Regions from separate parts of the Dactylosporangium sp. NPDC051541 genome, predicted to be linked through region 2. Evidence: riboswitches for the same ligand, from Rfam matches in the RefSeq annotation. Region 2 holds a riboswitch; the other holds the start of a gene.
What was found. A riboswitch is a leader RNA that binds a small molecule or an ion and turns the genes downstream of it on or off. The one in region 2 is predicted to bind thiamine pyrophosphate.
Positions count from the first base shown of each region.

Region 1 (14,092 bases), on a different contig from region 2:
TGTGCGGTGGTCGGGCTGCCCGCGTTGAGCCCCATCGCGGCCGCCGAGATGGGGATCGCGCTGGACCGGCTCGCGTTGGTGCCGCATCCCGGTACCGAGTGGACCACCATCGTGGCCGCGCTGCTGGACGGGTTCGACATCGTGGTCGCGGCGCCGCCGGGGCCCATCGCGCCCGTTGTGGCCGGGCGGCTGGCGGCGCGGGCGCGGCAGCGGGGGAGTGTGCTCATGCCGGCCGGGGCCTGGGCCGGAGCGGATCTGACCGTGGCGCCGGTTCGGGGGGCCTGGGGTGGGCTTGGTACCGGGCGGGGGCGGCTGCGGTACCGCGAGATCACCATCCAGGCTCGAGGGCGGGGCGCCGCCTCCGCGACCCGCGAAGTGACCCTGGCCCTGCCCGCGGCCACCGGTGTCCTGCCGCCCATAAGAGAGCTGACCGCAAAAGACCCAGCGGCAAAAGACGCAGCGGCAAAGGACACCGCGACAAGAGGCGCAGCGGCAAGAGGCGTGGCGGCAAGAGGCATCGCGGCAAAAAACACGGCGGCAAAAGGGCCGGCGGCAGAAGAGACGGCCCGAGAGCAAGCAGTCGAGCCCCTGCGCCGGGTGGGGTGACGGGGCATGCGAACGATGGTGGTTTGGTGCCCGGACTGGCCGATCGTGGCGGCCGAGATCGTGGACGGGTATCCGGCGCGGGAGCCGGTCGCGGTGCTGCACGCCAATCGGGTGCTGGTCGCGTCCCCGGCCGCCCGCGAGGAAGGGGTCCGAAGAGGGCTGCGCAAGCGCGAAGCGCAAGGGCGCTGCCCCCACCTCATCGTGCTCGAGCACGATCCCGGCCGTGACCTGCTGGCATTCGAGCCGGTCCTGGCCGCGGTCGAAGCTATCGCGGCGGGTGTGGAGACGCTGCGGCCGGGGGCGTGTGCGCTGGCGGCGCGCGGGCCGGCGCGGTACTACGGGGGTGAGGCGGCGGCCGCGGAGCGGATCGTCGAGCAGATCGCCCAGCAGTGCGCGGTCGAGGCGCAGATCGGGGTGGCGGAGGGGACGTTCGCGGCGGGGCTGGCGGCGCGGGCGGGTGTCATCGTGCCGGACGGGGAGACCGGCGAATTTTTGCGCGACCTGAGCATCGGGGCGATCGGGCGGCCCAACCTCGTGGATCTGCTGCGGCGGCTGGGGATTCACACGCTCGGGGAGTTCGCGGCGCTGCCGGCGGCGGACGTGCTGGACCGGTTCGGGTTCGATGCCGCGCTCGCGCACCGGCTGGCCGGTGGGCGGGACGAGCGGCCCCTCGCGCCCCGGCAGACGCCGCTGGAGCTGGCCGTGGAGGAGACGTTCGACGAGCCCGTCGAGCGGGTCGACGCGGCCGCGTTCGCGGCCCGGGCGCTGGCCGAGCGGCTGCACGACCGGCTCGGGCGGCACGGGCTGGCCTGCACGCGGCTGGCAATCGAGGCGGTCACCGACCGCGGCGAGGAGCTGGTGCGGACCTGGCGCCACGACGGCCTGCTGAGCGTGAACGCCGTCGCCGACCGGCTCCGCTGGCAGCTCGAGGGCTGGGTTCGCAGCGAAAGCAACAAGAACATCGCCAAGCTGAGGCTCATCCCGGAGGGCGTGGTCGAGCATCTGGGGCTGCAGCCGGGTCTGTGGGGTGAGGCCGGCGAGGAGCGCGACCGGGCGCACCGGGCGATGTCCCGGGTCCAGGGCCTGCTCGGCCCGGATGCGGTGCTGACCGCGGTCCTCGACGGCGGCCGGGCCGACCAGAGCCGGATCCGGCTGGTGGCCTGGGGTGATGAGCGGACGGCGCAGGGCACCGAGGCGCCGTGGCCGGGCGGGATCCCCGGACCGAGCCCGGCGACGGTGTACCCGGAGCCGATCCCGGCCGAGGTGGTCGATGAAGCCGGCAACAAAGTCCAGGTCAGTGGCCGACTGGAGCTCTCAAATCCCCCGAAATACCTAAAAATCCGAAACGACGGCGAGCTCATCGAGATCACCGCCTGGGCCGGCCCCTGGCCGATCGACGAGCGCTGGTGGGACGAGGAGCACCAGACCAGAGCGGCCCGGTTCCAGTTGCTGCTCGCGGACGAACGGGCCTTTTTAGCGGTACTGCGGAATGGATCTTGGCACATGGAAGCGCTGTACGACTGATGGGCTTCACGAACCCCGACATTCCCTGGTCGAAGCTGCACGACCAGATGAGCTGGGCGCCACCGGGGCCCGACTTCCGCCCGGACGCGCTCGCCGCCGACGGTGGAGACGGCCCGGCCTGGTCCCGCAAACGCCCGGAGTACACCGCGCCCGACATCACCAAGAACACCGGAACAACCCCATACGCGGAGCTGCACTGCCACAGCAACTTCAGCTTCCTCGACGGGGCCAGCCACCCGGAGGAGCTGGCCGAGACCGCCGCCCGTCTGGGCCTCGAGGCGATCGCGATCACCGACCACGACGGCTTCTACGGTGTGGTCCGCTTCGCCGAGGCGGCCCGCGCGCTGGACCTGAAGACGGTGTTCGGGGCGGAGCTCTCCCTCGGCCTGCCGGGGCCGCAGAACGGCGAGCCGGACCCGCTCGGCCGGCACCTGCTGCTGCTGGCCCGCGGCCCCGAGGGGTACGCCCGGCTCTCCCGCGTCATCAGCGAGGCCCACCTGCGCGGCGGCGAGAAGGGCCGCCCGGTGTATGACCTGGAGGAGACGGCCGCGGCCCTGCGCGACCACGTCGTCCTGCTCACCGGCTGCCGCAAGGGCCATGTCCCCGCAGCCTTGGCGCAAAATGGCATGGAAGCCGCAAAAGCCGAGCTGGACAAACTGAGCACCCTCTTCGGCGAGGAGTCGGTGGTGGTCGAACTGACCTCGCACGGCGATCCGCTGGACGACGAGCGCAACGACGCTCTCGCCACAATCGGACAAAAGCTACAAATCGTAGCTACCAACAACGTCCACTACGCCCAGCCAAAAGACAGAAAGCTGGCCACCGCCCTCGCCGCGGTCAGAGCCCGCCGTAGCCTCGACGAGATCGACGGCTGGCTCCCGGCCGCCGGCTCGGCCTACTTGCGCTCCGGTGCGGAGATGGCCACCAGGTTCCAGGCGTTCCCCGATGCCGTGCCGAACGCCGCGAGACTGGGCCGCGAGCTGGCGTTCGATCTGCAGCTCGTCGCCCCGAACCTGCCCGACTACCCGGTGCCGGTCCAGGGCCTCACCGAGATGCAGTGGCTGCGGCACCTCACCGCGGAGGGCGCGAAGGAGCGGTACCCCGGCAATCAAAAGGCGCACGAGCAGCTGGAGCACGAGCTGGCCATGATCGAAGAGCTCGATTTTCCGGGGTACTTCCTGGTCGTGCACGACATCGTGACGTTCTGCCAGCGCAACGGCATCTACTGCCAGGGTCGCGGCTCCGCGGCGAACTCGGCCGTCTGCTACGCCCTGAAGATCACGAACGTGGACGCGGTGCGGTGGGGGCTGCTGTTCGAGCGGTTCCTGTCCCCGGAGCGCGACGGGCCGCCGGACATCGACATCGACATCGAGTCCGACCGCCGCGAGGAGGTCATCCAGCACGTCTACAAGAAGTACGGCCGCGAGTTCACCGCCCAGGTCGCCAACGTCATCTCGTATCGCCCCAAGTCCGCCGTCCGCGACATGGCCAAGGCGTTCGGGCACTCACCAGGGCAGCAGGACGCGTGGAGCAAACAGATCGACCGCTGGGGCGCCGTAACAGTCAGCGAGACCGAGGACATCCCGAAGCCGGTGGTGGACTTCGCCAACGAGCTGCTCACGTTCCCGCGGCACCTCGGCATCCACTCCGGCGGCATGGTCATCTGCGACCGGCCCGTGATCGAGGTGTGCCCGGTCGAGCACGCCCGCATGCTCAACCGCACCGTCCTGCAGTGGGACAAGGACGACTGCGCGGCCGTCGGGCTGGTCAAGTTCGACCTGCTGGGCCTGGGCATGCTCTCGGCGCTGCGATACGCGTTCGAGATGATCGACTCCGAGCTGGACATCGCGCACATGCCGCTGGACGACCCCGAGGTCTACGCGATGCTCTGCCGCGCCGACTCCGTCGGGGTGTTCCAGGTGGAGAGCCGGGCCCAGATGGCGACGCTGCCCCGGCTCAAGCCCGAGACGTTCTACGACCTGGTCGTCGAGGTCGCCCTGATCCGCCCGGGCCCGATCCAGGGCGGCTCGGTCCATCCGTTCATCCGCCGCAAGAACGGCAAGGAGCCGGTCACCTACCCACATCCGCTGCTCGAACCCTCGCTGGAGAAGACCCTCGGCGTGCCGCTGTTCCAGGAGCAGCTCATGCAGATGGCCATCGACGTCGCCGGGTTCACCCCGGCCGAGTCCGACGAGCTGCGCCGGGCCATGGGCTCGAAGCGCTCGATGGAGCGGATGGGCGCGATCCGCGACCGGCTCTTCGCCGGCATGGCCAAGAACGGCATCACCGGCCGGCTCGCGGAGGATCTGTTCGACAAGCTGGCCGCGTTCGCCAACTACGGCTTCCCGGAGAGCCACGCGATGAGCTTCGCCTACCTGGTCTACGCCAGCGCCTGGCTCAAGCGCTACCACCCGGCCGCGTTCTGCGCCGCGCTGCTCAACGCCCAGCCGATGGGCTTCTACTCGCCGCAGAGCCTGGTCGACGACGCCCGCCGGCACGGCGTGGAGGTGCGCCGGCCCGACATCAACGCCAGCGCCGCGGCGGCCGTCCTGGAGGGTGCGCCGCTGGACGAGCCGCCGGACGATCCCCGGGACTGGGGGCGCGGCGGGCCCGCGGTCCGGCTCGGCTTCAAGTCCGTGCGCACGCTCGGCGAGGACGTGGCCGAGCGGCTCGCCGCGGTCCGGGCGGAGGGCGGCGCCTACACGTCACTCACGGACGTCGCGCGGCGGGCCGGGCTCAGTGCGGTACACCTGGAGGCTCTGGCAACGGCGGGGGCGTTCAACTCCTTGGGACTCACCCGGCGCGCGGCACTGTGGGCGGCGGGCGCGGCCGCGCGCGAGACGGCCAACCGGCTCCCGGGCACCGTCGGCGGCCAGAACGCCCCGATGCTGCCCGGCATGGACGCCGTCGAGCGGATGGTCGCCGACGTCTGGGCCACCGGCCTGGCCCCGGACGCGCACCCGGCGCAGTTCGCCCGGCCATACCTCGACACGATCGGCGCGGTGTCGGTCGAGGGCCTGCAGGCGGTGAGCGCCGGCCGCCGGGTCTCCGTCGGCGGCATCGTTACCCACCGCCAGCGCCCGGCCACCGCCGGCGGCGTCACGTTCATCAACCTGGAGGACGAGACCGGCATGCTCAACGTCACCTGCACGCCGGGACTGTGGCAGCGGTACCGCCGCATCGCCCGCACCGCCAACGCCATGGTCATCCGCGGCATCCTCGAAAAGTCCGAGGGCGTGCTCAACCTGCGCGCCGACCACCTGGCCGCACTGAGCCTGCCGATCCGCTCCGCCAGCCGGGACTTCCGCTGACGTCCGCCGGCCTCACCCGGTGGTCAGGCGGTCCCAGTCGGCGGCGAACTTCTTCGGGTCGAACGGGTCGGCCTTGATGGGGATGACACCGCCGGGTTGCATAACCGAAACCCGCTCCAGTGGTACTGCGAAGACGGCGGGACCGGCAACCGGAGCGCGGCCGTCGACGGCGATGTGCAACTGCGCCGAGTACAGGGGACGGCCCTGCTCATCCAGGCTGCCCGCGAACTCCGCGGCGAGGATCCGGATCGTTCCCGGTACCCCCGTCGCCAGAATCTGCTCTTTCACGAACGCGCTCTCGGCGGCCGGTGGCGGTGTCGGGGCCGCGACCGGGCCGGCGAAGGACCACTCCACGATGACCTTGGCCGGGTCGAGCGGGTCGACGAGGACCGTCAGCGGGCGGCCGCTGCCGAGCATGCCCATGGCGATGAACGGCACGTACTCCTTGATCGTCGTGTCGTAGGTGCCGTGCCCCGGCGCCGTGATGCGCAGCTGCAGGGCCATCTGCGGCTGCTCGTTCAGGTACACCCCGGTCTGGTTCGCGCCGAGCACCTGCGCGGTGCCGCGCACGCCGTGCTCGCGCAGCGCCTGGGCCTCCCGGAACCGCCGGTGGAACCGCATCCCGAACAGGAACAGGATCACCGCCGTCGCCGCGAGCACACCGCCGACGAGCGTGAACGTCGTGGTGATCTCGGGCACGAAGTTGCCGATGACGATGAAGGTGACGCCGAGCAGAAACTCGAAGACGGCCACCATGTACATCACGATGGCCGGCCCGCGGGATGTGGTCATGCCGCGATGGTGGGGCAGTCAGCCCTTCGCCGCTGTCGTCTCCTTGACCGGCTCCTGTCGGGAGGTGCGCCACAGCCAGAACAGGCCGACGAACGGGAGCACGAGGGGGACGTACCCGTACCCCTGCCCGTAGTCCGACCAGACCGTCGCCTCCGGGAACGCCTTGCCGTCGACGAGGCTCGCGGTGCCCACGGCGAGCACGCCGAGCAGCTCGAACCCGACCGCGAACCAGGCCACCCGGCGTGAGGTCGCGCTGGAGCGGGCCAGGGCGACGGTGGCGACGATGTACACGAGCGCGGCCAGGGCGGACAGGCCGAACGCGAGCGGCGCCTCATCGAACTTCGTCGCGATCTGCACGCCGGCCCGGGCGCTCGCGGAGAGCGCGAAGACGCCGTAGACGAAGACGAGGACCCGGCCGAAGCCGCGGTTGAGCGGGGTTTTCTCAGGCATTCCAGATCTGTCCCAGTCGCAGGATGAGCACCGGCACGAGCACGGCGGCCGCGGCGATGAGGAAGGAGCCCCAGCGGGTCGGCTCCATGCGGGCCAGCACGACCCCGGCCGGCGGGAGGAGGACCGCGGTCAGCAGGTATCCGATCAGCGTGACCATGTCCCCGCCCGGCCGCTGACCGTCGATCAGCAGCACCACCAGGCCCACGACCTGGGCCACGACCAGCGCCTCGACCACCCACAGCCCGGTGAACAGCGGCTTTCCGGGCTCACGCCGCCGGAAGAACTCGACGAACGCCCACACGGCGAGCGCGAGCGACAGCACATGCGTGGCGACAGCCAGCGGCCCGATCACGGCCGTCAGCGTATCGGGCCTGGCCGCCGCCCCGACCGGAGGTACGACACGGGCCCTCAGGTGAGCGTGGTTCACTTCTGTCGGCTACCTGCCACTGGCACGTTTCCGGGATTTTTCCGAGCGACCGTGGCTCTAACGTTCAAGCAACGCACACGACACCAAGGGGACAGCGATGAGCGACTACGACCTGGGCGACACGGGCCACGACGCGGGCCACGAGGTGGACTACGGTCAGTACTCGGCCGGTCAGGAGCACGACGCCCTGAACCAGCTCCACCACGCCAGTGGCGCGGAGGCCGACTACAACAACCAGTTCAACGTGTACGAGAACGACCACCACGCGCAGGAGTCCACGGACTTCGCGCAGGGCAACCACGTTGAGGTCGACCAGCCGTACGGCGCCCACTACGAGCAGGACAACTTCACCAACTTCAGCCACGACGCGTCCGAGGACGACCACGTCTTCGCCGCCGAGGGCAGCGAGTCCTCGCACCAGGCGAACTTCAACGAGCTCGACGCCCTGCAGCAGCGCTTCGACGGCGCCTTCGCCCAGGGCACCGAGTTTCACGCGGAGGGCGGCGAGGGCCAGCTCGGCGTCGCGTCGAACTGAATTCCTGACCCGTAGGGGAGGCCCTGCCTCCACCCACACCCCCTCACGATCCCCGCCACCCGGCTCCCGGCCGCGCGTGGCCGGCCTGACGATCGTCGACGGGACCTGGGAGCTTCAGTTCCACCCGCACGCACCTGAGAGCGTCCGACCGGTTCCTACTGGTCGGACGCTTTCGGGTTGGCAGAAGCCGCGTCGAACTGCTCCGGGCCGTTACCGGATCACCGCCGGTCGGCAACGCTGAGCGGACGCATCCCCAATCGTCGTATCCACCGCCGCCGCTCGGTCGGCAGTCTGCGGCGAAATGAGCACCGCAGATATGACTTTGCGCGATAAATGGCGGATATTCTGCACGCCAGGAGCCGAACCGGGACGGCTCGAGGCGCGCATGAGCGGCTCCGTCGGCCAGGGGACTGGACGATGGCGGTGCGGCACCGGACCTGTCAAGGCCAGTCGAGGTCTAGGTCACCACCAAGCAAGGCCAGCGCTTCTTGAAGTGTCGCCGATCTGGTTGAACAGGGCCTGTGTCGTGGATCGTGGCCGTCGCGCCCGCAGTGCGAGGCCTGGATTTCGCGGTTTCCCGCACCACCAGGCCTCGCTGCCGGCGTCGTCGGCCGTAGGGGGTCAGTGGCCGGCGATGCGGTGCGGGGCGTACGGGGCCTCGAGGCGCTCGATCTCCTTCTCGTCCAGGGTGAGCTCGGTGGCGGCGATGGCGTCGTCGAGGTGGGTGAGCTTGGTGGCGCCGATGATGGGGGCGGTCACCACCGGGTTGGCCAGGAGCCAGGCCAGGGCGGTCTGGGCGGGGGAGACGCCGCGGTCGGCGGCGACGGCGGTGTTGGCGTCCACGACGTTGAAGTCGTCGTCGCTGTAGAGGGAGTCGCCGAACGGGTCGTTGTTGGCCCGGGTCGTCCGGCGCTCGCCGTCGCGGCTGCGGTTGCCGGCCAGGACACCGCGGGCCAGGGGGCTCCAGGGGATGACGCCCACACCCTGGTCCTCGCACAGCGGCAGCATTTCGCGCTCTTCCTCGCGGTACACCAAATTGTAGTGGTTCTGCATCGAGACGAACGGGGTCCAGCCGTTGGCCTTCGCCAGGTACTGGGCCTTGGAGAACTGCCACGCGTACATGCTCGACGCGCCCAGGTAGCGGGCCTTGCCGGCGCGGACGACGTCGTGGAGGGCCTCGAGGGTCTCCTCGATCGGGGTGTTCGGGTCCCAGCGGTGGATCTGGTACAGGTCGACGTGGTCGGTGCCGAGCCGGCGCAGGGACTCGTCGATGCCGGCCAGGATGTGCTTGCGGGACAGGCCGCCGTGGTTCGGGGCGTCGCTCATCCGGCCGTGGACCTTGGTGGCCAGGACGTAGTCGTCGCGGCGGGTGAAGTACTTGCTCAGGAGCCGGCCGGTGACGGTCTCGCTGGCGCCGAGCGTGTAGACGTCGGCGGTATCGAAGAACGTGATCCCGGCCTCGGCCGCGCGGCGCACGAACGGGTCGGCGTCCTCCTTGCCGAGGACCCACGGGCGCTGCGTAGGGTCGCCGTAGCTCATCATGCCGAGGCAGATCTCCGAGACCTGCAGGCCGGTCCGGCCGAGTCGCACCTGTTTCATATCTGAAAAGCTATCGCGGTGCGCACCCTCGGACGACTGCATCTCATCACCGACACCCGGCCCGGCCGCGACACCCTGGCGGTGGTCGCCGCCGCGCTGCGGGCCGGCTTCGACGTGGTGCAGGTGCGCCCCGAGGACCACGTTACCGACCGCGAGGCCTACGACCTGACCGTGCGCATCCTCGCGATGTGCCGCGAGCTGGACCGGATCTGCCTGGTCAACGACCGGCTGCACGTCGCGCTCGCGGCCGGGGCCGACGGTGGCCACGTCGGCGCCGACGACCTGCCGGTGGCCGCGGCCCGGCGGATCCTCGGCCCGGGCGCGATCCTCGGCGCGACCGCGCGCGATCCGGAGACGGCGCGGCGGGCGGTGGCCGACGGCGCCTCGTACCTGGGGGTCGGGCCCGCGTTCACGACGACCACGAAGTCGGGGCTGCCGGACGCGATCGGGGCCGCGGGCGTGCGCGCGGTCGCGGAGGCGGTGGCGGTGCCGGTCGTCGCGATCGGCGGGGTCACAGCAACAAGAGCGCGGGAGTTGTACTCCGCTGGAGCCCACGCGGTAGCGGTCGTGGGTGCGGTCAGCGGGGCGGCCGATCCATATACGGCGGCGAAGGAGTTCCTCCAGTGAGCATCGGCATCGTCGGCGGCGGGATCATCGGCCTGAGCATCGCGTTCGAGCTGGTCGAGCGGGGTGTCGAGGCGATCACCGTCTACGACCGCGACCCGTCGCAGGGCGCCGGCCTGGTCGCGGCCGGGATGCTCGCGCCGACGGCCGAGGCCAACTTCGGCGAGGATGCGCTGCAGGAGCTGATGTCGGAGTCGATGCGCCGCTGGCCGTCGTTCGCCGAGCGGGTCGAGGCCCGGACCGGGGTATCGATCGCGTATCGCACCGAGGGCACCCTCCTCGTCGCCCTCACCGCCGACGACCAGGCCGAGGTCGACCGCCTGATCGGCTTCTACCGCCGCGCCGGCAGCCCGATCGAGCCGCTCTCCGGCCGTGACCTGCGCGAGCGCGAGCCACTGCTGGCACCCCGGGTCCGCGGCGGCGCCTTCGCCCCCGGTGACCACCAGGTCGACCCGCGCCGCCTGCTGCGGGCCCTGCGCACGCTCCCGGTGCGATTCGAGGCCCGGGATGTGAACACCCTGTCCACCTTGCGGGACGATGTGATCATCGTCGCCACCGGGGCCGCCGCGGCCGCGCTGACCGGGCTGCCGGTGCGCCCGGTGAAGGGGCAGCTGCTGCGGCTGCGCGGGCCCGAGCCGCTGCTCCGGCACGTGGTGCGAGGCATCGCCGGCGGCCGGGACGTGTACCTCGTGCCGCGGGCCGACGGCGAGCTGGTCGTCGGGGCCACGGAGGAGGAGCGCGGGGCCGACACCACGGTCACCGCGGGTGGGGTGCTGGACCTGCTCCGGCCGGCCGCCGACCTGCTACCCGGCGTGGCCGAACTGGTGCTCGCCGAGGCTCTCGCCGGGCTTCGTCCCGGTACCCCCGACAACGCTCCTATCATCGACCGGCTCGGCAACTCCGAGGTCATCGTCGCCGCCGGCCACCATCGCAACGGTGTCCTGCTGGCCCCGGCCACGGCGGCGGCGGTGGCCGAGACGGTTGTCGATAAAGCGACATCAATCGATATCAGCGCGTTCGGGGCGGGCCGCTTTACCTGACCGGGCCGCCGGGGCTATGGTCGAGACGTTCCCACGGGAGTCCGGTGTGACCGGGCTGAGAGGGAGGCTGTGAGCCTCCGACCGTCGAACCTGATCCGGGTCATGCCGGCGCAGGGAGGCAGGAGTGAGCCCATGCAGCTCGTGGTCAACGCCGTCGCGTCGACCGTCGCCGACGACACGACCGTCGCCGACGTCGTGCGCACGCTCGCCGGAGCGGATCCGCGCGGCATCGCCGTGGCATTGAACGGTGACGTGGTACCCCGCTCCCGCTGGGCCGAGACCCGCCCCGCCGACGGCGACCACGTCGAGGTGCTGACGGCGGTGCAGGGTGGCTGACCCCTTCCTGGTCAACGGCGTCGACCTCCCGTCCCGGCTGATCCTGGGCACGGGCGGCGCGACCAGCCACGCCGCGCTCGAGGCGGCGATCCGGGCCAGCGAGACCGCGCTCGTCACCGTCGCGCTGCGGCGGCTCGACCCGGCCGCGCCCTCGCTGCTCGCGGTCATCGAGCGGTGCGGGGTCCGCGTCCTGCCCAACACCGCCGGCTGCTACACCGCGACCGAGGCCGTGAAGCTCGCCCACCTGGCCCGCGAGGCCTTCGGCACCGACTGGGTGAAGCTCGAGGTCATCGGCGACGAGGACACCCTGCTGCCGGACGGCGTGGAGCTGGTCGCCGCGGCCGCCCGGCTCGTCGAGGACGGCTTCACCGTGCTGCCGTACACCAGCGACGATCCGATCCTGGCCCGGCGCCTGGCCGACGCCGGCTGCGCGGCCGTCATGCCGCTCGGCGCGCCCATCGGGTCCGGGCTGGGGATTCGCAACCCGCACAACATCGCGCTCATCCGGCAGCTGGTCAGCGTCCCGGTCATCCTCGACGCCGGGATCGGCACCGCCTCCGACGCCGCCCTCGCCATGGAGCTGGGCTGCGACGGCGTGCTGCTGGCGTCCGCGGTCACCCGGGCCGAGCACCCGGCGCGCATGGCCGAGGCGATGCGCCTCGCGGTGCGGGCCGGCCGCCTCGCCCACCTCGCCGGGCGCATACCCCGCCGCCGGCACGCGACCGCATCCAGCCCGACCGGAGGTATGCCGTGGTAGAGCCGGCGGAGGCCCGTCTCATCGTCTTCACCGACCGCCGGCAGGCCGAGCGCCCGCTGGACGAGGTGATCGCGGGTGCGATCGACGGTGGGGTTCGAGTGGTGGTACTGCGTGAGCACGACCTGCCACCGCGCCGCCGACTGCGCCTCGCCGCGGCCCTGCGCACCCGCCTCGACCAGGTCGGCGGCCGCCTGCTCCTGGAGGAGGACGCGACCGTGGCCAAGTGCCACTCGCTGGAGGAGCTGGTCGCGGCCTCGACCGCGGCTTCGACCTCGACCTCGACCTCGACCTCGACCTCGACCTCGACCTCGGTCGAGTACGCCACGCTGTCGCCGATCTTCGCCACCCGCAGCAAGCCCGGCTACGGCCCGCCGCTCGGTCTGGCCGCGCTCGGCCGGATGGCGATGGCCGCGCCGCTGCCGGTCTACGCGCTCGGCGGCGTCGACACCCCGGCCCGCGTCCGCCTCTGCCTCGACGAGGGCGCCGCCGGTGCGGCCGTGATGGGGGCCGTCATGCGCGCCGAGGACCCGGCCCGCCTGGTCAAGGAGATGTTGACGGCGTGAACCCTCCGGTCGCCCTCACGATCGCGGGCTCGGACTCCGGCGGTGGCGCCGGGGTCCAGGCCGACCTCAAGACCTTCGCCGCCCACCGCGTCTTCGGCACCAGCGTGATCACCGCGCTGACCGCCCAGAACACCGTCGGCGTGCGGGCCATCTCGGCCGTTGACCCGCAGTTCGTCGCCGCCCAGCTCGAGGCCGTCCTCGACGACCTGCCCGTGGCCGCCGTGAAGACCGGGATGCTGGCCACGCCGGAGACGGTGGCGCTGGTGGCCCGGTTCGCGCCCCGCCTGCCCGGCCTGGTGGTCGACCCGGTGCTGGTCGCCTCGTCCGGGGACCGGCTGTTCACGGTCGACGCCGAGCGGGCCTACCTGGAGCTGCTCTTCCCGCACGCCGCCGTCGTCACGCCCAACCTGCGCGAGGCCTCGGTGCTGCTCGGCCGCGACGTCCTCGACGCCGACGACGCCGTCAAGGCCGCGGCCGACCTGGCCGCCTTCGGCCCCCGCTGTGTCGTCGTGAAGGGCGGCCACCTGTGGGGGAGCGCCAAGGCCGTGGACGCGGTCTGGTTCGAAGGTCAGACCTCGCTCATGACCGCCCCGTGGATCTCAACCCCAAACAACCACGGCACCGGTTGTACTTTCGCGGCGGCGACGACCGCATTGCTGGCTTCCGGTGCGGAGCTCCCCGCGGCGCTGGACGGAGCCAAGACGTACGTCCATGCGGCTTTGCGTCGCTCGACCTCCTGGTCGCTGGGGGCTGGTCACGGCCCTCTCGGCTGGGGTCCTTTTTAGGTAATTCACGCCCCTTTCCCGGGGTGGAGTCTGCCGACTTTCGGGAGGTTTGTGGTGAAACGCAAGGTTTACGAAGGCGAGCTGCGGGTGCCGTTCGCCGAGATCGAGCTCAGCGGCGACAATCCGCCGGTCCGCCTGTACGACACGTCCGGGCCGATCACCGACCGCCGCCCGTGGATCGCCGCCCGCGGCCCGGTCGAGCGCACCCAGCTGTACTACGCGCGCCAGGGCATCACGACGCCGGAGATGCGGTTCGTGGCCATCCGCGAGGGCGTCGAGCCGGAGCTGGTCCGCGCCGAGATCGCGGCCGGGCGCGCCATCCTGCCGAACAACGTCAACCACCCCGAGAGCGAACCGATGATCATCGGCTCGCGGTTTCTGGTGAAGGTCAACGCCAACATCGGCACCAGCGCCGTCTCCTCCGGGATCGAGGAGGAGGTGGCCAAGCTGCACTGGGCCACCCGCTGGGGCGCGGACACGGTGATGGACCTGTCCACCGGCAAGCACATTCACCGGACGCGCGAGGCGATCCTCCGCGACTCGCCGGTGCCCATCGGTACCGTCCCGCTCTACCAGGCCCTCGAGAAGGTCGGCGGCGACCCGGTGAAGCTCACGTGGGAGGCGTACCGGGACACGATCATCGAACAGGCCGAGCAGGGCGTCGACTACATGACCGTGCACGCCGGGGTGCTGCTGCGCTACGTGCCGCTCACGGTCCGCCGGGTCACCGGCATCGTCTCCCG
Region 1 is NZ_JBITDU010000017.1:76,363-90,454, forward strand. Features, by position in the region: partial or broken gene ACIA8L_RS46300 (hypothetical protein) at 1-468, shown strand, start outside; gene ACIA8L_RS46305 (DNA polymerase Y family protein) at 613-2,130, shown strand; gene ACIA8L_RS46310 (error-prone DNA polymerase) at 2,178-5,441, shown strand; gene ACIA8L_RS46315 (hypothetical protein) at 5,454-6,233, opposite strand; gene ACIA8L_RS46320 (hypothetical protein) at 6,252-6,683, opposite strand; gene ACIA8L_RS46325 (hypothetical protein) at 6,676-7,035, opposite strand; gene ACIA8L_RS46330 (hypothetical protein) at 7,208-7,645, shown strand; gene ACIA8L_RS46335 (aldo/keto reductase) at 8,267-9,244, opposite strand; gene thiE (thiamine phosphate synthase) at 9,263-9,871, shown strand; gene thiO (glycine oxidase ThiO) at 9,868-10,908, shown strand; TPP riboswitch at 10,932-11,042, shown strand; gene thiS (sulfur carrier protein ThiS) at 11,041-11,244, shown strand; gene ACIA8L_RS46355 (thiazole synthase) at 11,237-12,001, shown strand; gene ACIA8L_RS46360 (thiamine phosphate synthase) at 11,995-12,564, shown strand; gene thiD (bifunctional hydroxymethylpyrimidine kinase/phosphomethylpyrimidine kinase) at 12,561-13,349, shown strand; gene thiC (phosphomethylpyrimidine synthase ThiC) at 13,404-14,092, shown strand, end outside.
Region 1: another riboswitch for thiamine pyrophosphate. It lies ahead of thiS (sulfur carrier protein ThiS); the one in region 2 lies ahead of ACIA8L_RS27625 (ECF transporter S component).

Region 2 (14,092 bases):
CCAAGGTGAGGCCGCTCGTGTCGTAGACCGGCGCCTTGAACTCGGCCAGCACGATCAAGGTACAACCGCTGCGGTTGAGCCTCGGATCCATGCCACTGGTGACCTTCACCCCGCGGGTCAGTGTGAGCCGCACGTGGGCGTCGTCGCGCATGTCGTTGGCGGCCAGCGTCGCGCGGAGGGCGGCGATGATGTCGTCGTCGGCCGGGATGCCCTCGAAGGCCAAGGACACCGCGGAGCGGCGCAGGCGGGCGAGGTGCTCGTGCAGGCCGTAGATGCCGCCGCCGTACAGTCGCAGGCCCTCCCACACCGCGTCGCCGCCCTGCACCACGGAGTCGAACGGGGACAAGCCGGGCTCGTCGCGGTGCCTCAGGGTGCCGTTGACCCAGTAGCGCAGGTCGGCGTTGCGCTCGTCGTACTGCTGCAGCATGCCCCCGAGGTTAACTCGGAGGCACGCCGCAACGTTGTCAATGATCGGCGCAGCAGGGCCGGTTGTCGGGCGGCTCGAACGGGACCAGCACGCCGCCCCGGCCGAACTGCGTGACGAGCGTCAGGACCCCGTCGCGCCAGATCGGCCGCACGTGGTCGCGCGTGTCGACCAGCATCTCCGGCACCGCCGTCAAGCCGCCCAGGATGACGACCTGCTCGATCGCCGAGCCGGCCAGGATGGCCGAGACCGGGATCGTGCCCTGCAGCGCGGCGGAGCCCTCGAACAGCACCTGGCGGGCGCCTTCCGGGGGTTGCTCCTCCGCGACGATGCCGACGCCGACCTGGCCGCCGGTGAAGTAGGTGAATGCCGGGCGGCCTTCCGTCAGGATGTGATGGTCGGCCGCCTGGACGTCGGGGAACGCCATTACCGGGGCAGGACCCAGATCGGGTTCGCGTAGAACCAGAGGTCCTTCCACGGGTCGGCGTCGCCGAGAACGTCGATCGCCGGGCCGACCGGGTCGATCGCCGCGCCGAGGTAGCCGGGGGCGCTGCGGTTGCCGTCGGTGCCGCGCAGGCGGACGTAGAACGGCTCGTCGGCGACGCCGAGGTCATAGCTGAACGACACGGTGCCGGTCGCCTTGTTGACCTCGAACGACTTGACGACCTTGGTGTCGGGGGCCTTGAACGTGTCCTTGTCGGACACGGCGCCCTTGACGGCACCGCGGATGACGTCGATGCGGGCCAGGGTCGGCACGAAGTTGGCCCAGTTCGACTTGTTGGCCAGGTTGACCTTGACGACCAGCTCGGCCCGCTGGCCCCGGCGCAGCTGCAGCGAGCCGCCCAGGGTGACGCCGACCGGCGAGCCCTTGACCCGCACCTGCACGTCGAGGTCGCTGATCAGGCCGCCGTGGTCGACCCAGACGCGCCCGGCGCGCAGGCCGGCCATGACCGCCGCGTAGCTGAAGTTGCCCGCGCCGACGTGGGTGCGGCTGTAGTAGCCCGGCCAGAAGTCACCGGCGGTGAGGTTGGTCGGCTGGCCGTACACCGGGTCGAAGTGGTAGCCGTTGGTGGCGAAGTCCGTGTTGTCGGGGCGCTTCGCCGTCTCCTCGTAGATGACGTGCGAGTCCGAGTTCGCGGAGATCCACCACGGCTTGCCCTCGGCCAGGAGGCTGTCCCAGAGGCCGCCGACGGTGGCGGTCATCCAGTCGAAGCCGCCCCAGGTGCGGTAGCTCTCCAGCGGGTAGCCGGGGAACGAGTTGGCGTTGGGGGCGTTCTCGTAGAAGCCGCGGCCGGCGCCGGCGCCGTTCGGCTTGGCGATGCCGGCGGCCTGGTGCCCGGGCGCGCCCTCGAAGCCGATCGCGATCTGCGGGTTGGCGTCGCGCCAGCCCCGGATCTCGTGCGGGGAGTCGATGCCGTTGCGGGCCGGGTGGTTGGCCAGGAACAGGGCGTCCTGGACCCGCCGCTTGGTGACCTGGTCACCGAGGAACTTGATGCCGGCGATGGCCAGCGCCTCGGTCACGTTGGCCGGGTTCACGGCGCCCTGGACGGAGCCGTCGAAGGTACCCTCGAACTCCTTGAGCACGGCGAGCTCGTTGGCGCCCGGGTGCACGAACACGGTGCCGTGCTCGGCCGCCGGGATGTTCCACTCCAGGCCCTGGAAGACCAGCATGTCCTTGTAGTCGTCGCGGGCCGCCCGGATCAGCGGGTTGACCTTGTCGACGCCGATCTTGGAGTGCTGGACGGTGCCGTGGTCGGTGATGACCATCCAGTCCAGGCCAAACGCCGACGCGTGCTTCACGTGGTCGTCGACCCGATACATGCCGTCGCTGGAGAACTGGGTGTGGATGTGGTGGTCGCCCGCCAGCCACTTGTAGTTGTTGAACGACGGGCGGTTGTGCCCGTGCCGGTCCCAGCCGTCGAAGTCGTGGCTGTGCTCGTCGTCGCCGTGCGCGTGCGCGACACCCGCGTTGGCGAGCGCACCGCCGGCAGCGGCGGCCGCGCCCAGCAGGCCGGCGCGGCGCAGGAACCCGCGGCGGGAGACGTCGCCGGGGGAGAGCTCGCTGTCCGGGATCGACGCGTCGAGCACCGCGGGGACGTCGCCACTGGCCTGCGGCATGTCCTCGTGGTGATGGTGGTGGTGGCCGTGGCCCATGAAGGCTCCTCAGCGGAAAGTTAGGTGGTCCTCACCGCCGACCCTCCCGGCCACGAACGAACAACAGGTAGCGATATGCCTATGTCCGCGCGAACTTCAGCAAGATCACGGTGGCCGCGAGGGTAATGCCGAGGGCCACCACCAGCGCATCCATCCACCCGAACCGGGTCTCCCGAGCCACGGTCCGGGCCCCGCCCCGGTCGAACCCCCGCGCCTCCATGGCCGTGGCGAGCCGGATCCCCCGCCGGATGGCGGCCACCAAAAGCCCGAAGAGCGAAGAGCCAATGCCCGCTCTGGTACCGCGTGCACGCCGGGCCAGCCGAATCAACCGGTACTCGTCGGCCAGCAGCGGCGCCAGGCGGAACGCGGCGAGCGCCCCGATCGCGAACCGCGGCGAGACCCGCAGGTGCGCGACGAGCGAATCGGCGAGGTCGGTCGGGTCGATGGTCGCGAACATCAGGAACCCGGGCAGCCCGACCGCGAGCAGCCGCAGCGCGTAGCCGACCGCGTTCTCGCGGATGTCCAGCCCGGCCACGTGCGCGACGACGGCCGAGTCCTTCGCCCCGAGCAGCACCGTGAACAGGAAGATCCCGGCCGCCGAGAGCAGGATCGGCCACCCTCGCCGCCACAGCGCCCCGAGCGGAACCCCGGTGGACGGCGTCAGCACCAGCAGCGTGCCGATCACGGTCAGCGACGCCACCGGGTCGAGCGTGGTCACGACGGCCGCGGTGACCACCAGCGCCGCCAGCAGCTTCGCGGTCGCGTCCCGCCGCCCCAGCCAGCTCGTCATCGGGTCAGCCTCGTGCGGCGGTCGGCGATGGCGTCGACGAGCTGGGCGTCGTGGGTGACCAGGACCAGGGCGCGGCCCTCGTCACGCTGGTCGGCCAGGAGGGTGACCAGCTCGCGCCAGGTGCGGAGGTCCTGGCCGAAGGTGGGCTCGTCGAGGATCAGGACCTGCGGGGCGGCGGCCAGGGCGGTGGCGACGCTGAGCCGGCGTTGTTCGCCGCCGGACAACGTGAAGGGGTTGGCCAGCGCCAGGTGGTGCAGGCGCAGGCGCTCCAGCAGGGTGTCCACAGCGGATGCGGGAGCACCGCCGAGGGACAGCTCGGCGCGGACGGTGTCGGTGACGAACTGGTGCTCCGGGTTCTGGAAGACCGAGCCGATCCTGGTGGCCAGGCGTGAGGCTCGCCAGCGGTGCGGTGGGCGTCCGGCGTCGCGGCCGGCCAGGGCGGATGACGCGCGGACGCGGCCGGACGCCGGCTTCGTCAGGCCGCCCAGGAGGAGGGCCAGGGTGGTCTTGCCGGCGCCGTTGGGACCCTCTACGGCCAGGGCCTGTCCCCGCAGTACCACCTCATGCACTGTCGTGTTGTTGTGTGGCAGCCGGAGCGACTCCGCGGTCAGCAGGGTTTCGCCGGGGGTGGTGACGGCTTGGCGGGACGGGAGGGCGGCGCCCGGGGTCCAGACGGCGTCCGGGTGGTCGCCGATGACGATCGTGCGGTCGACCAGGGGGAGGGCTTCGTCGACGCGGTGTTCGACCAGCACCAGGGTGGCGTCCAGGTCCTGGATGACCTTGGCGATCGCGGTGCGGACCAGTTGGGCGCCGTCCGGGTCGAGGTTGGCGGTCGGCTCGTCGAGCAGGAGCAGGCCGGGGCGCAGCGCTATGACGCCGGCTATGGCCAGGCGCTGGGCCTCGCCACCGGACAGGGCGGCGGTGTCGCGGGCGCGGTCGTAGGGGAAGCCGACGGCGGTCAGGGCGGCGTCGACCCTCGGCCAGATCTCGTCCCGGGGGACGGCGCGGTTCTCCAGGCCGAACGCGACGTCGTCGCCGGCGCGGCTCATAACCAGCTGGGTCTGCGGGTCCTGGAAGACGATGCCCGTGCCGGCCCGGGCCTGACGAGCGGGACCGGACCCGGAAGGAGCCGCCCTTGGCGGGCGGCCGTCGAGGAGGACCTCGCCCTCCTGCTCGCCGGAGTCCTCGGCGAGCAGGCCGGCGAGCGCGGCCAGCAGCGTCGACTTGCCGGCACCGGAGGCGCCGGCCAGCAGGACCCGCTCGCCGTGCTCGATGCGCAGGTCGAGGTGGCGGACCGCCCAGGCCTTGCGCCCGGCGTGCCGCCACCCGAACCCGCGGAATTCGACCGTGCTCAACGCTAGACGGCGACCCGTTCGCGGCCGGACGGGAAGCGGTCCAGCACGCCGGTCTTCGACAGCGCGCGCTGCAGGGCCCAGCTGCCGGCCCCGGCCACGATCGCGCCGCTGGCCACGACCAGCGCCGCGTAGGTCCACTTCTGGCCGGCGCTGAACGTGTCGCCGTAGTACACGCTCAGGTCGAACACGGCGGCCCCGGCCCCGGACAGCGCGCCGGCGACGAGCGCGTTGGCGAGCCGATAGCGGCGGTAGCCGGTGGCCGCGAAGCCGAACTCGCCGCCGATGCCCTGGACCAGGCCGGACACCACGACGGTGAGGCCCCAGGCGGAGCCGAACAGCGCGGAGACGATCGCGGCGACGAGCTCGGTGTAGAGGCCGGCGCCGGGTTTGCGGATGACCAGCGGGCCGAGGACGGCCGGGATCAGCCACACGCCGTAGATGACCGCGCGCCACGGCAGCGCGAAGCTCTCCAGCGCGTTCCACAGGTTGTTCCAGGCGTAGAACACCGCGGCGAAGGCGACGGCGATGATGGACGCGACGACGATGTCGACGGTCCGCCAACGGGTTTCCATGTTCATTACCTCCCAGTTCGACGCGAACCAGAAGGAGACGCGACCGCCCTGACTGCCGAAGCAGCCATGGCGGGCTGGCGTGAGGTGACCGAGCTCCCTGCGCTGGCATTACCCAGATCAGGTTCGAGGGTCTGCGGTGCCGGACTCGCCGGCCGCCGCACTCTCAGCGCTGTGCGCTCCCCTGTCGGATGTGCAGTTGTTTCCCGACGGTAACAGTGAACGTCGCCGGCTCGTAGTCTCTGGTCATGAAAATCACGGTCCGCTCGCTCACCTTCGATGTCGTCGCCGGCGGCCCCGCGGACGGCTCACCGGTCCTGCTCCTGCACGGCTTTCCCCAGCACAGCGGCGAGTGGGCGGCCGTGACGCCGCTCCTGCACGCGGCCGGGCTGCGCACCTACGCCCTCGACCAGCGCGGCACCTCGCCGGGCGCCCGGCCCGAGCGGGTCGAGGACTACCGGATCGCCGAGTGCGCCCTGGACGCCGTGGCCGTCCTCGATGCGCTGGACATTTCGGCGGTACATCTTGTCGGCCACGACTGGGGAGCCGTCTGCGCGTGGCACGTCGCTCTGCGTCACGTCGAGCGGGTGAAGACGTTGACCGCGGTTTCAGTACCCCATCCGCATGCTTCGGCTTTTGCTTATGCCAACGATCCCGACCAGAAGGAGCGGTCGGCCTACATGAAACTGTTCCGCCAGGCCGGGAAGGCCGAGCAGGTCCTGCTGGAGGACGGCGGCCGGCGGCTCCGGGCGCTGTTCGAGCCCTTCGTCGAGGCCGACCCCTACGTCCGGCCGCTGCTCGAGCCCGGCGCGCTGACCCCGGCGCTCAACTGGTATCGGGCCATGAGCTCGCTCGACCTCGTCGGTCTCGGACCGGCCGCCGTCCCGACCACCTATGTGTGGAGCGATGGCGACCCGGCCATCGGCCCGACAGCGGCGCGAGCCTGCGCCGAACACGTCACGGCCGATTACCGATTCGTCCCCCTGGCCGGGATCAGCCACTGGATTCCCGATGAGGCGCCGTCCGCCTTGGCCGACGCCATCCTGGCCCGCGTCGCGCTTTAGGCATAGCGCGGGCTACTCGCGGGTAATAACCTGGCTTCAGGAGCGTCAGCAGGGTTTACCTTTTGGGGGCGGCCATGGTTTCGACGTCGGTGCGCGCGGAGCGGGAGGCGCGCAAGGTCATCGAGGAGAATCGCGAGACCGAGTGGAGGAAGCCGAGCTTCGGCAAGGAGCTCTTCCTCGGCCGGCTGCGCCTCGATCTCATCGACCCACTGCCCGAGCTCGACCCGGCGGCCGAGGCCCGCGGCGCCGAGTTCCGGGCCAAGCTCGCCGGCTATCTGGCGTCGGAGGTCGACGGCCAGCAGATCGAGCGGGACGCGCACATCCCCGACGAAGTGCTGCGCTCGCTCGGCGAGCTGGGCGCCTTCGGGATGAAGATCGACCAGAAGTACGGCGGCCTCGGCCTGACCAACCTCGACTACTGCCGCGCGCTGATGCTCGTCGGCTCGGTCAACCCCTCGATCGGCGCACTCCTGTCGGCGCACCAGTCGATCGGGGTACCGCAGCCGCTCAAACTCATCGGCAACGACGAGCAGAAGCAGCGGTTCCTGCCGCGGCTGGCGGCCGGCGAGGTCTCGGCGTTCCTGCTCACCGAGCCCGAGGTCGGCTCCTACCCGGCCGGCCTGCGCACCGCCGCGGTGCCGACCGAGGACGGCGACTACCTGCTCAACGGGGTCAAGCTGTGGGCCACCAACGGCACCCTGGCCACCCTGTTCGTGGTCATGGCGCTGGTGCCCAAGAGCGAGGGGCACAAGGGCGGCATCACCGCGTTCGTCGTCGAGGGCGACGCGGAGGGCGTGACGATCGAGCGCCGCAACCAGTTCATGGGCCTGCGCGGCCTGGAGAACAGCGTCACCCGCTTCCACGACGTGCGGGTGCCGAAGGCCAACGTGATCGGCGGCGAGGGCCAGGGCCTGCGGATCGCGCTGAGCACGCTGAACACCGGCCGGCTGTCGCTGCCGGCGATGTGCGTCGGTGCCGGCAAGTGGTGCCTCGGCGTGGCCCGCGAGTGGTCCGGCGAGCGGGTCCAGATGGGCCGCCCGATCGGCAAGTACGAGGCCGTCGCCAAGAAGATCGCGTTCATCGCCGGCTCCACCTACGGCATGGAGGCGATGCTGGAGGTCTCCTGCCGCCTGGCCGACGACAACCGCAACGACATCCGCATCGAGGCCGCCCTGGTCAAGCTCTACGCCTCCGAGCTGGCCTGGAAGGTCGCGGACGAACTCCTGCAGATCCGCGGCGGCCGCGGCTACGAGACCGCCGAGAGCCTGGCCGCCCGCGGCGAGCGGGCCATCCCGGTCGAGCAGATCCTGCGCGACCTGCGGATCAACCGGATCTTCGAGGGCTCGACCGAGATCATGCACCTGGCCATCGCCCGCGAGGCCGTCGACGCCCACCTCTCCGTGGCCGGCGACATCATCGACCCCGACGCGGGCCTCGGTCGCAAGGCCAAGGCGGCCGGGAAGGCCGGCGGCTTCTACGCCAAGTGGCTGCCGACCCTCGTCGCCGGCAAGGGCCAGCTGCCCGGCAGCTTCACCGAGTTCGGCCCGCTCGCGACCCACCTGCGCTACGTCGAGCGGGCCTCGCGCCGCCTGGCCCGGGAGACCTTCTACGCGATGGCCCGCTGGCAGGGCAAGCTCGAGCAGAAGCAGGGCTTCCTGGGCCGGATCGTGGACATCGGCGCGGAGCTGTTCGCGATGTCGGCCGCGTGCGTCAAGGCCCGCACCGAGCAGGCCGACCGCCCCGAGGGCGTGGAGCTGGCCGACCTGTTCTGCCGGCAGGCGACCCTGCGGGCCGAGCAGCTCTTCCACGACCTGTGGACCAACGCCGACTCGGTGGAGATGGCCGCGGCCAAGCGGGTCCTGGCCGGCCGCTACCTGTCCCTCGAGGAAGGTGTGATCCCGGCCCCGACCGACGGGCCGTCGACCGCCGACTGGGAGCCCGGCCCCTCTACGGAGCAGGACGTCCGCCGCCGCTTGTGAACATCTGACCGGCCATCGCGAGCGACCGCTCCACGGTGGCGAACCCGCGGGGCAGCATGACCTGCTCGTACGCCGCGACCGCGGTTCGCAGCGGTCGCGGCGTCAGCAGCTCCCGGGCCAGCGTCGCCGCGTCCTGCAGCGCCGTGTTCGCCCCGACCCCGCCGGTGGGCGGCATGGTGTGGATGGCGTCGCCGAGCAGTGTCACCGGCCCCGGCGTCCACGGTTCGACCCGCTCGCCGGCGCGCAGTGTGATGGGGAAGAAGTCCACGGTCCCGGCGATGAGCGTCGCGATGGCCGGAGCCCAGCCCGCGGCGGTCGCCGCCACGAGCTCGTGCAGCGCTTCGGGCGTCATGGTGAAGAGCCGCGCATCCGGCACGCCCAGTCGCTCCGGCGTCGTCACCAGGGTCACCATCAGGTAGTCCGGCCGCCCCTCGACCGGCGTGCGGAAGCGGACCGTCGCGAAGCCCATGCCGACCCCGGTGTCGTCGGCGACCCAGCAGAAGCCGCGGTCGAAGTCGGCCGGGATCGCGGTGTGCCCGTCGATGGGCAGCCGCCCGTAGACGCAGCGCAGCCCGATGTCGCGCACGACCGCGTGCGGCAAGAGCTGCCGGCGCACGGCCGAGCCGACGCCGTCCGCCCCGACCAGCAGGTCACCCTCGTCGAAGCCGACGCTCACCCGGCTCGCCGCGGTGACGGTGTAGCCGGTCACCGGGCGGCCGAAGTGCACGACGTCCTCCAGGCCGGCCAGCAGCCCGCGGCGCAGCGTCTCCCGGTCGACGTGGGTGATCTCGTCGTTGGGGATGCCGGGGAACTCCTGGACCATCACGCGCTCGAGGCGGTGGGTGAACCCGGCCACCAGGTCGCCGTTGACGCTGCTGGTGTCGCGGACGAGCGTGAGCACCTCCGGCGGCAGGCACGCCCGCAGCGCCGCGTTGCCGTCCCGGTCGATGTGGATGCGGTACCCCTGCTCGCGCGTCCGCGCCGAGGGGTCCCGCTCGTAGACGGCGACGTCGACGCCGCCCCGTCGCAGCGCCTGTGCCAGCGCCAGCCCGCCGATCCCCGCCCCCGCGATCAGTACTCGTGTCATGCCGACCACAGTCAATCATCCGAGTGTCTTTGTCAAACAGATGAATGATTAGCACAGTCAACCGTCCGTATAATCGCGTCGTGCCAACCAAGCCCCGCCGGTCGCCGGCGCCGCCCGAGCGTCAGCGCGATGCCGAGCGCACCCGGCGCAAGATCCTTGAGGCGGCCGCGGCCGAGTTCGGCGCGCACGGCTACGCGGGCGCGCGGGTGCGGGCGATCGCCGATCGGGCCGGCGTCAACCAGCAGCTGGTGTCCTATTACTTCGACGGCAAAGAGGGCCTGTACCAGGCCATGGCGCAGCTGTGGCAGGAGCGGCAGGGAGAGATCGCGCCGCCGGGGACGCCGCTGCCGGAGCAGCTGCGGCGCTACGTGCTCGAAGTCCTGCGCGACCCGGACGGCGTGCGGGTGTTCGCGTGGAGCGGGCTGCAGTACACGGGGCCGGACGGCGACCCGGACCGCGAGGCGAGGGCCCGGCTGCTCGGGGCGAGCGTCGAGCAGCTGCGGGCGCATCTGATCGAGGGGGCCGACCCGGCCGCCGTGCTGGTCATGCTGATGGCCGCGGCCATGGCGCCCACGACGCTGCCGCACGTGATCGAGAGTGTGTGCGGGGTCGACCCCCGCTCACCGGAGTTCGTCACGCACTATGCCGACCAGGTCGCGGGCGTGGCCGCGCTGTTGCTAGCGAAGGCCTAGCGAGCGCAGCTCCAGCCGGGCGAGGGACTCCACGGCCTCGGGGTCGCCGCGCCGCCAGAGTGCGGCGATCTCGGGGTCGAGCTTCACCAGCCGTTTGAGCGGCTGGGTGGCCAGGGCGCGCAGGGCCAGCAGGTCGCGGCCCGCGGTGGCGTTGCGCAGGCGGTTCGCGGATCCGGCTCGCCGCGCATATCGGATGCGTAGCGGCAGCCAGATGCCGACGAGGAACAGGATCGGCAGGACGGCGACGACGATGCCGAGGGTCCAGGCCAGGTCGTTGACGATGTCCTGCTGCTCGCGGCCGGCGTTGGCCAGGGAGGCGGCGGCGCTGGCGGCGTTCTTGAACGGGGCCGCTACCGAGTCCGGTACCCCTGGCACGCCGTTGATCTTGTCGCCGGCGGAGTTGAGGTTCGAGGCGAGTCCGTCGCCGGCGCTCTCGAGTTTCTGGCCGGGCACCGCCAGCTTCTGGATCAGGTCGAACAGGGCCATGCCCACGCGAATCCAGGCGTACACCCACACGATCACGAACAGATCGGTGAGCAGCTGCCGGATGGCGATGGGGGCGCGATCCGCATAGAGCTTCATGGCTTCCAGCGTGAGCCATGAACCTGCTCATTGCAGTGCTTGGTAGATGGTGTCGGAGGCCTGCTCCACTTGCGCGGAGTCGGGGCGCTCGATCGCGGGCGCCTTCCCGAAGTCGGCGAATCTCGCCGTCGACGTGGTGGCCGGCGAGGTGCCGACCGGCGGGGTGCGGATGATCAGGTCGGTGACGTACCCCTGCGGATTGACCTTGGCTTCGAACGGCACGCTCTTGAGGGCCTCGCTCGCGCCGGCGTTGGGCAGCAGCGGGTCCTTGGTGCGGTCCAGGGTCCCGGAGTAGGACCCGGCGTCCTTGCGTTCGACCGTGACGATCTCGTCGTTGAGGGCGGCCAGGCCGGTGGGGTTGCCGGTGTGGTCGAGCCCCAGGGTGGCCAGGGACTTGACCTTCGCCATGTCGACGTGGGCCCAGCGGTCGCCGGTCAGGCCGGTCACCTTCAGGTAGAGGTCCGGGCTCACCAGGATCGCCGTGATGTCGATCTTCCGCTCGCTGGTGAGCAGCTCGGAGTCGTAGGCGGTGGACTTCTTGGCCGGGTCGATCGCGCCCTGGCCCTGCTGCGCGCCGAGCTCGCCGGCGTCCGCGACCATCGCGAATGTCATCGACGTCTGGCTGGTCTTCGTGACCGCCGCTTTGAACGCCCCGACCGGGTCGGTCGGCGTGGGGGCGGCGAGGGTCGGGCGGGGTTTGTCCGATGTATCGGATTTATCAGTACATCCGCCGAGGGCCAATACCGCCGCCATCGCTACCACCGCTGTGGTTCTAGCCCTCACGAACGTGGCTGACCGCATCCGCGACGATGTGCGCGATGTGTTCATCAATCAGAGCGTAGGCGATCTCGCGCCCACGCCGGGAACCGCGGACCACGCCCGCCCCGCGCAGCACGCGCAGGTGCTGGGAGACCAGCGGCTGCGGGGCGCCGAGCGTCTCGACCAGCTCGTGCACGCAGCGTGGCCCGCCGGCCAGCTCGGTGACGATCCGGATGCGCAGCGGTGCGGAGAGCGCCTTCAGCAGCTCGCCGGCGGCCTCGTAGCCGTCGTTGACCTCAGGCCCCGACACCGGCCTCGACCTCCGGCTGGGGTTCGGCGGGCGCGGTGCGGTGCCGGGCCCGGCCGGCGGCCCGCCACGCCGAGACGCCGACGGTGACGACGAAGAAGCCGGCGATGGCCAGGAGCACGACGGTGGCGCCCGGGCCGGTGTCGATCGCGGTCGACAGCCACACGCCGAGCCCGGAGACGGCCAGGCCGATCCCGATCGCGGCCAGCATCGTGGCCCGGAACCCGCGGGTGATCTGCTGCGCGGTCGCCACCGGGACGACCATCAGCGCGCTGACCAGCAGCAGGCCGACGGCCCGCATGGCGACGGTGACGGTGACCGCGGTGGTGATGGCGAGGACGAGGTTGAGGGTGCGCACCGGCAGCCCGGACACCCGGGCGTACTCCTCGTCGTGGCACACCGCGAACAGCCACGGCCGCAGCAGGATGGCGACGGCGAGGACGGCAACCCCGAGGATGAGCATGACCGTCAGATCCTGCCGGTTCGTGGTGAGGGGGGAGCCGAAGAGGTACGACACGAGGCTCCGGCTGCTCTGCTCGTCGGACAGGTTCACCAGGACCACGCCGCCGGAGATGCCGCCGTAGAAGAGCATCGAGAGCGCGATGTCGCCGGAGGTCCGGCCACGCTCCCGGACCAGCTCGATGATCACGGCCCCGGCCGCCGCGGCCAGCACGGCCATGATCACGGGGGACTTGTGCAGCAGCAGGCCGAGCCCGACCCCGGTCAGGGCCACGTGCCCGAGCCCGTCGCCGATGAGCGACAGCCGCCGCTGCACGAGATAGGTCCCGATCGCCGGGGCCGAGGCGCCGGTGATGAGCGCCCCGAGGAGCGCTCGGATCATGAAGTCATAGGCGAAGATGCTCATGGTGTACTGATTCGCCTCACGCCGCCGCGGCCTGCGAAACGTCGCCGTGGTGGGGGTGCACGTGGTCGTTGTCCATCGGCGGGGCGCCGTCGTGGACGATCTCGCCGCGGTTGACCACGACCGCGCGGGTGATCAGCGGGCGCAGCGGGCCGAGCTCGTGCGCGACGAACACGACGGTGCCACCCTGCGTGACGAACCGGCGCAGGCAATCGGCGAACAGGCCCTGGCTGACCGCGTCGACGCCGGCCGTGGGCTCGTCGAGCACCAGCAGCTCGGGGCCGCCGGTGATGGCCCGGGCGATGAGGACCCGCTGCTGCTGGCCGCCGGAGAGCACGGAGACGGGCTCGCGGGCCCGGTCGGCCAGGCCGACGGCCTCGAGGGCCTCGGTGACGGCGCGGCGGTCGGCGGTGGAGGCGGGCCGCAGGAAGCCGCGGCGGGCCAGGCGGCCCTCGGCCACGACCTCGCCGACGGTGGCGGGCACCCCGGCACCGGCCCCGACGCGCTGAGGCACATAGCCGATCCGGTGCCAGCCCCGGAACCTCTTCAGCGGGGTGCCGAAAAGGCGCACTTCACCACCGGCCAGTGGGGCCAGGCCCATGGCCGCCTTCACGAGGGTGGACTTGCCGGACCCGTTGGCACCGAGGATGGCGACGACCTCGCCGGCGCGCACCGAAAGCGAGACCCCGTCGAGGATCGGCCGCCCGTCATAGGCGACGACCGCCCGTTCGACCTGGAGAACCACCCTTCGAGCGTGCCTGATAATGAATATCGTTGTCAACTTGCCTTGTAGGCCGCGGCGATGATCAGCAGGGTGAGGATGAGCACTCGCGGTATCCGGGCCGGGGCCGCGGTGACCCGCCACGTCTTCGTCAAGAGCCACACGAGCCCCGCCGCAATCAGGATCAACACGGTGGCGCCGACGATGCCGGGCAGATACAGCCCGAGGAAGATGAGGACCGCGGCGCCCAGGAACGCGGCCGTCTTGTTCATCCGGGCGAGGCGCTGGAGCACGCGGTCGCTCACTGGGTGTCCTTCCGTATGCTCGGCGGCATGCTCGTGATGACCAGGTTCGTGGTGCCCGAGGGCTCCTCAGGTGACGACTTCGCGGAGCGGGCCCACGCCGCCCTGGCGGCTCTGGCGGCCTGCAAAGGGTACCTGCGGGGCCGGCTCGGACGCGCGTACGACGATCCGGAGCACTGGAGCATCGTCACCGAGTGGGAGTCGGTCGGGGCCTATCGGCGGGCGCTGTCCAACTACGACGTGAAGGTCAACGCCACCCCGCTGCTGGCCCAGGCCCTCGACGAGCCGTCGGCGTTCGAGGTGCTGGCCGAGGCCGCGCCGGGCGGTGACCTGCGGGTCGCGACGAGTGACCGCGCCTGACGGTCTGTCGGGCGCTGCGCGCCGCCCTGTCGGGCGCTGTCGGGCGCTGCGCGCCGCCCTGTCGGACGTTGTGATATCCGTCGGG
Region 2 is NZ_JBITDU010000006.1:229,062-243,153, forward strand. Features, by position in the region: gene ACIA8L_RS27600 (aminotransferase class IV) at 1-427, opposite strand, end outside; gene ACIA8L_RS27605 (hypothetical protein) at 465-851, opposite strand; gene ACIA8L_RS27610 (PHP domain-containing protein) at 851-2,578, opposite strand; gene ACIA8L_RS27615 (energy-coupling factor transporter transmembrane component T family protein) at 2,658-3,368, opposite strand; gene ACIA8L_RS27620 (ABC transporter ATP-binding protein) at 3,365-4,723, opposite strand; gene ACIA8L_RS27625 (ECF transporter S component) at 4,726-5,301, opposite strand; TPP riboswitch at 5,372-5,488, opposite strand; gene ACIA8L_RS27630 (alpha/beta fold hydrolase) at 5,541-6,356, shown strand; gene ACIA8L_RS27635 (acyl-CoA dehydrogenase family protein) at 6,431-8,335, shown strand; gene ACIA8L_RS27640 (FAD-dependent oxidoreductase) at 8,304-9,422, opposite strand; gene ACIA8L_RS27645 (TetR/AcrR family transcriptional regulator) at 9,503-10,114, shown strand; gene ACIA8L_RS27650 (hypothetical protein) at 10,100-10,696, opposite strand; gene ACIA8L_RS27655 (hypothetical protein) at 10,724-11,449, opposite strand; gene ACIA8L_RS27660 (ArsR/SmtB family transcription factor) at 11,469-11,765, opposite strand; gene ACIA8L_RS27665 (metal ABC transporter permease) at 11,752-12,627, opposite strand; gene ACIA8L_RS27670 (metal ABC transporter ATP-binding protein) at 12,644-13,369, opposite strand; gene ACIA8L_RS27675 (DUF6703 family protein) at 13,402-13,650, opposite strand; gene ACIA8L_RS27680 (antibiotic biosynthesis monooxygenase family protein) at 13,678-14,007, shown strand.